3 regions of the Prochlorococcus marinus str. MIT 9313 genome follow, and region 1 is predicted to be linked to each of the others. Evidence: predicted binding sites of a transcription regulator. Region 1 holds the regulator's gene; each other region holds the start of a gene.
What was found. The regulator NtcA, encoded in region 1, controls nitrogen genes in cyanobacteria. The targets are predictions, from matches to a motif close to GTANCNNNNGNTAC.
Positions count from the first base shown of each region.

Region 2: the regulator NtcA is predicted to act here: its motif matches at 1,110-1,123, upstream of urtA (urea ABC transporter substrate-binding protein).
Region 3: the regulator NtcA is predicted to act here: its motif matches at 1,166-1,179, upstream of AKG35_RS01510 (Fe2+-dependent dioxygenase).

Region 1 is NC_005071.1:1,939,018-1,941,287, reverse strand. Features, by position in the region: gene AKG35_RS09815 (DUF3084 domain-containing protein) at 1-943, opposite strand, end outside; gene ntcA (global nitrogen regulator NtcA) at 1,009-1,743, opposite strand; gene rph (ribonuclease PH) at 1,818-2,270, opposite strand, start outside.
Region 2 is NC_005071.1:2,356,425-2,358,694, forward strand. Features, by position in the region: gene urtA (urea ABC transporter substrate-binding protein) at 1-1,029, opposite strand, end outside; gene ureG (urease accessory protein UreG) at 1,147-1,755, opposite strand; gene AKG35_RS11895 (urease accessory protein UreF) at 1,755-2,270, opposite strand, start outside.
Region 3 is NC_005071.1:324,688-326,957, reverse strand. Features, by position in the region: gene AKG35_RS01515 (Fe(3+) ABC transporter substrate-binding protein) at 57-1,085, opposite strand; gene AKG35_RS01510 (Fe2+-dependent dioxygenase) at 1,235-1,900, shown strand; gene AKG35_RS01505 (hypothetical protein) at 1,997-2,245, shown strand.

The DNA.
Region 1 (2,270 bases):
TCTTCTCGTTTTGGTCAAGAGTCGTTCGTGCGAGAACTTCGCCTTGTCGGACGATGTTGATATTTTGGCGAGCATCCGGGAAGGCATACACCACGTTCTCACCACGCAACACGTTTGCGGCAGAGCGCACATAGACCACCCAGGTGCCTGGCTTTCGGATGATCTGTTCGATGCGGTTGATGTCGGTGCGTGGCACGAGCAGGATCTGTCGATTGGCTTCTTCACCGGGACGTACGCGTCGAAAAGCCTCCAGGTTTGCTTCCTGAAGTAGGCGGTCGATGACGGCTTTCGCCTGGCTGGGGTTATCGAGCCGCAGGGTGGCTGCAGCAAGTTGCTGCCCACTGCTCAGCACAACATCCCCTCGACGTAAGGCAATGAGGTTGGTCTCGAGCTGCTTCAGTTCTTTTTCAGCCGCGCTAATCCTGCTGCGAACATTGGCTAGTTCAACTTCCGTTCGGCGGATGTCGGCATCTTTTTTGGAAATGTCGCGACTGAGACGAGCTCGTTCCGCCTCGAGCTGTTGTCTTTGTTTTTGTAGTGGTGCGAGTTCGTTGCGAAGGGCGGTAGCTCGCTTTTTGGCTTGCTTCAGTTCATTCTGAACCTGATTGCTGTCCGACCTGGCCTGCTTGAGATCCAGCTCGGCATTGAACTGGGCCGACCGACTTGAATTGAGGGCATCACGGCTTTGTTGGAGTTTGGCCTGAAGGTCATCCAGTTCAAAAAGTCCTACTCGCAGTTGTCGACTGACCAGCAGCATCAGTCCTAGGGACAGGGCGCTAATTAGGCTGCCAGTGAGAACGGTGATGAAGACGGCTGTCCTTCGCGGTCTGAGATTGAACAGGCTCAGCCTTGCTTTGCCTACACGGCTGCCAAGTCGATCGCCAAGGGTGGAGAGCACACCACCGAGGACGAGTAGGGAGAGGATCAGCAGCCAGCCGGTCACGACAATGGGCGGGTGGGATCAGGAATAGTGTCAACCCGTTTCACCATCCTGGACTGGGACGGGGATCAGTTGAATTTTTTAGCAAGGGCAATCGGATCAAGAACGGTGATTTTCTTGCGATCGATTTGCACTAGACCTGAATTGCGCAGGTCTCCCAACAGGCGAGTAATGGTGACGCGAGTGGAGCCGATTGCTTCAGCGATGGACTGATGTGAGAGGCGCAGGTCAATGGTGATTCCTTGTTCCCCTGGAACCCCGAAATCCCGGCAGAGGACTAGCAGGAAACTCACAAGCCTTGATGACATGTCGCGGTGAGTGAGGGTCTCGATCATGGTCTCGGTTTGCAAGATCCGACTTGAGAGACCCTGCAGCAGAAGTAACCCCACGCTGGTGTCGTTTTCGATCGCTTGGCGAACTGAGGTGGCTGGCGCTGTGATCATTTCGACTCGGGTGAAGGCTACGGAGTGATAAAAACGGTCCGAGCGATGGCCTGTGAGTAGAGAGAGCACTCCAAATAGGCTGTTTTCACGCAGCAATGCCACGGTGATCTCTTCACCAGATTCATAGACCCGAGATAGCCGAACCGCGCCGCGTCGAATGAGATAAACCTTTTCGGCAGGATCGCCAGGAAAGAAGATGGTTTTGGAACGCTCCACCATTTCGTTGCTGGCGCCATCCAGTTCACGGATGACTTCCAGCAGGGTTTTCTGGGGTGGAGCAGGCGAGTTGGCCATACTTCCTGACCCTTGAACATAGGGTTGCTGGGCGTAACGGCTGAAGCCGCGGATGACGCCGGCCATGGCTGCGCAGCAAACGGCAGAAATATGAAGTTAGGGAGTGGACCTCCACTACCATGTAGCAATGGTGACGGTTTTTAGTCTTCTTGCATTAATGCCGAGCGTTGGAAGGCTTGTAGATGTTGCAGGCCGGGTTCTGCCAGATTCAGCAAGTCGTTGAGTTGATTCCGGCTGAATGGAGCCCCTTCAGCGGTGCCCTGCAGCTCCAATAGGTGCCCATTGGAGCCCATTACCACGTTTAGATCCACATCAGCCCTGGAGTCTTCGCTGTAGTCGAGGTCGAGAAGGGGATAACTCTCCACTAAACCAACGGATACTGCAGCAACTTGCTCGATGACGGGTTGATGCGTGAGCAGCCCTTGTTCCAGCAAGCGATCGCAGCCTCGTTTTAAGGCAATCCAAGCGCCGGTGATGGAGGCTGTACGTGTGCCGGCATCGGCCTGAATGACGTCACAATCAATTCGCAGGGTGGTTTCCCCAAGAGCGGCCATGTCGATCACGGCGCGCAGGCTGCGGCCAATGAGGCGTTG
Region 2 (2,270 bases), 420 kb from region 1:
CTTCTCGACCGCAGCTTTCCACAGATACACCATGTTGTAAGCCGACTCCTGAGGGTCAGCAACCTGACGGTCATTGCCATATTTGGCCTTGAAGTCAGATGCAAACTTCTTCGAAGCAGGCGTATCAATCGACATCATGTAATTCCAAGCCCCATAGTGTCCCTCAAGGAACTCAGGCCCGATCGTGCTGATCTCTTCTTCCGCGATGGAATAGCTCATCACGTAGTAGCCATTTTCAGGAGTAAGTCCGGCATCCTGAATCTGCTTAAAGAAAGCAACGTTCTGGTCACCATTGAGGGTGTTGATGATCACACCACCATCAGGTAATGCCTTCTTGATCTTGGCAATGATCGGCGCCACTTCAGTGTTGCCGAGGGGCAAATAATCCTCTCCAACCACTTTGCCACCTAGAGCTTTGACCTGCTCCTTAGTGATGGTATTGGAGGTGCGAGGGAAAACGTAATCAGAACCTACAAGGAAGAAGGGCTTGCCAGCAGCGGGCGACTTCTCGAACATGAACTTGGTTGCAGGCTCCGACTGCTGATTCGGAGTCGCACCTGTGTAGAAGATGTTATTGGAACACTCCTGGCCTTCGTACTGAATCGGGTAATAGAGGAATGCATTCTTCGATTCGTAAACCGGCAGCATCGCCTTACGGCTTGCGGAAGTCCAACCACCAAAGACAACAGGAACACTATCTTGATCGATCAACTTCTTGGACTTCTCAGCGAAGGTTGGCCAATCAGAAGCGCCATCTTCAACGATGTAGTCGATCTTGTATTTCTTGCCATCAACTTCAACACCACCGGCAGCGTTGATCTCTTCAATCGCCATTTTCTCTGTGTCCACAAGGGTGGACTCCGAGATGGCCATGGTGCCACTTAAGGAATGGAGGATACCAACCGTGACCGTGTCGTCGAAATCGGTATTAGCGGTTTTATCACTACCACCACCGCAAGCCGTAATGCTGACACCAACGGCGGTTGCGGCGAAGCCAGCCACAAGGCGCTTGGAGAATGAAACGTTCATTGAAACCGTAGATAGGCAGAATATGGAGCACGCCTATTCGGGCGGCCTGGGGAACGTAAAGATCAGCCAGGCATGATTCTGTAGTGAATGATACAAAGCCCTTTGCGCTGATCATTGCTAAGGGCGATTTGGTAGCTGTTGCAACAAAAAGTGCAGCACGCTCTCCAAGCCATCGCCGCTCCGCAAGTTGGTGAAACACCAAGGGCGCTCTCCCCGCATCCGCGTCGTATCGCGCTTCATCACTTCCAAATCGGCCCCGACATGGACAGCGAGATCAATCTTGTTGATCACCAATAAATCCGAGCGTGTAATCCCAGGGCCACCCTTGCGAGGGATCTTGTCGCCAGCCGCCACATCAATCACATAGATGCAAAGGTCCACCAATTCTGGACTGAAGCTGGCGGCAAGATTATCGCCACCACTCTCAACAAGCACAACATCAAGATCTGGAAAATTTCGCTCCAGATCTTCTACGGCCGCGCGATTAATCGAACAATCCTCACGAATAGCAGTATGAGGACAACCGCCTGTTTCTACTCCGCGAATACGCTCTGGCTCAAGAGCTCCAACACGCGTCAAGAACTCTGCATCTTCCTGGGTATAGATGTCGTTGGTGACAACTGCCAATTGCAACTGATCTCGTAGACGGCGACACATTGCCTCCACTAGTGCTGTCTTACCGGAACCCACCGGGCCAGCCACACCTAAACGCAGTTTGCTACTCATCAGCTCCGGAATAATCGGGAATACAGCTCAGCATGGGAGAGCTGTGCAATAGCAGAACCCACTCCTCCGCACCAAAGCTGCTTTGGATCCACATCAAGCAAGCTACGGGCCTGCATTTCAATCAGCGGCTGAAGCTGACGCTGCAACCGTTGTGCCTCAGTTGGCCCAAGCGGAACAAGACGCACGGCCGCACTGAGCTGATTAGCCACCCAGCCAAACAAGTAACCCTGCACAACCTCCAAAGGCGTTATCTCCCAAGACAAACCAGCCCAAGCCCACGCCACTGGCCAACCAAAATCCACTCCTCCATCAGGGAGAGGATAACCCAGGTCAGCTAATAACTGCAAAAGAGAGCGACCCATCTGCTGTTGCTGCGCTCTTACTTCAGCCGCATCTCGCAGTGCAATCAACCATTGAGCCCAATCGCGCACGTCAGTGCCATGGTCAACTTTGCCCTGCTCAGCACTCACCTGCCATTGGCTGAGGGAATGACGCAGCGGGCGCAAAGCAGCAGC
Region 3 (2,270 bases), 800 kb from region 1:
CTGGCAAAGGATCTCCCTAAGAAGGGCTCTAGCCCTGAACCCACAAGCCTAAAACCCTATTTCCAACCTGATTGAGCCATCAACTGAATCGCCTTGGAATTATTCGCTCCGAGCTGGCTAATCGTGACCCGATCGGGGCGGAAAGTGCCGAACTTTTTGAGTTCTAACGACGTGCCATAGCCATTCAACGGATGTTCATAGGTGGGGCCAGCCATGCCTTGACTGCCATCGGGTGAAGCAAGAAATTCAAGCAACTCAATCGCCTCCTTCTTATTCTTTGCATACCTAGCCAACCCACCAGCACTGACATTGACGTGAGCGGGATCAGGTGTGATTACCGTGAGCTTATTAGCAAGAGCCTTGTCTTTCGATCCGCTCACACCAGCACGCATCCGCGCAACATAGTAGTGATTAACGATGCCAACGCCGCAGATGCCTTGTGACACAGCACGAGCCAGGGAGACATCTCCTCCAAAGTAAGGCTGGGAAACGTTAGAGATCATTCCCTGTAACCAACTCTTGGTTGCCGCCTCACCGCGCAACACAAGCTGATCAGCGACTAACGATTGGTTGTAGACGTTGTTGCGCTTGCGTAGACACACCTTCCCTTGAAGTGAGGGACTAGCCAAATCGGCATAAGTGCGAATACTGCCGACGTTCACCTTCGATGGATTGGCAACAATCACCCGCACGCGACGGGTCAGGCCATACCAACGACCTCGCGGATCGCGATAGGCACTGGGGACTTCGCTATCCAATTTTGCTGAGCGCGAAGGTTGCAAAAGACCCTCTTTTGCTGCATTACTAATCCGTGCAGCATCAACAAGGATGATCACATCGGCCTGAGAGTTTGCCCCCTCTCGTTTAAGACGCTCTAACAATGAAATCCCAGAAGATTCGATCAGCCGAACCTTGATCCCTGTTTGCTCGGAAAATTTCTTATAAATTTGACGATCAGTGTTGTAGTGCCGACCTGAATAAACACGTACTTCTCGAGCATTCGCAACACCGTTTTGGCTGAATCCAGTGCCAAGGGCGAGAACGGCCGCCAAGCCTGAATACGTAAGACGCGCCTTCAAACCCATTGCCAACAAACCATTAACGTTGCAAGCCTCACCCTATTGAGAGCACTCAAAGCCTCCTTGCGCATTCCATACCAGCTGCTGTAACAAATGATGCGCTCACGACCCAAGAGGCTCAACGCTCTGATGATGGAATTTCCTCAGCAATCTCTATGGAGCCCCTGACCCATCCATTGCTTGATGAGGCAACTGTGAGCCAATTGCGTGCAACTCTCTTGGCTGACGAAACCTCATGGCAGGACGGACGTAAAACAGCGGGCTATCAAGCAGCCGAAGTCAAGAACAACCTCCAGCTGGATCGCAACTCAAAAACCGCCAAAGAAAACAGCCAGCTGGTGATTAAGCAGCTCGAATCGGATCCGCTTGTGAAGAGCTTTGCCTTGCCAAGGCACATCCACGGGGTGATGTTCAGTCGGTCCGGCATTGGCCAGGGCTATGGAATGCATGTCGACAATGCCTACATGAGCTCAGGGCGTAGCGACCTCTCCTTCACGCTGTTTCTAAACGAGCCAGAAAGTTACGAGGGGGGGGCTCTGTGCATTCAAACCTTGCAAGACAGCAAACAAGTGAAGCTGCCAGCTGGCCAGGTGATCATTTATCCCAGCACAAGCCTGCATGCCGTGGAAACAGTCACTGCTGGTGAACGGCTGGTTTGTGTTGGCTGGATCCAGAGCTACATCAGCAGCAATGAAGACCGCACTATTCTGTTTGGCCTCAATGCTGGTGCCCGCGCCCTTCTTGCCGAGCATGGCCGTTCACCAGAACTGGACTTGATCTTTCAGGCCTACACCAACCTGCTCAGGCGCCTCGGCAGCTGAAGCCAGAGTCATTTGATACCAAGCCAAGTAACGAATCGCCAAACAATGGTGGCGTGGAGGAGCCAAAATGTATGTAGATTCACTTATCTGCAAAGCATGAGTAAAAAGTCTCCTGTAGCAATATTTCTTGCAGCTTCTGCACTGCTGGCGGCAAACGCACTTCAGCCAAATCTCAGTCACGCTGGCGAAGGCGGTGAAGGTGATATGGGTGGACTGAAAGAGTGGACCACTGATCAAGACATCGATGCTGAAAGCAAACCTGATGAAGATGCGAAGAAAGCTGCCAAAAAAGCAAAGAAATCTAATATTTGCGTCCCGATCGGCGAAGGAGAAAACTGCTGGTGAACCTATTCTGAAATAGTTTTCAAAA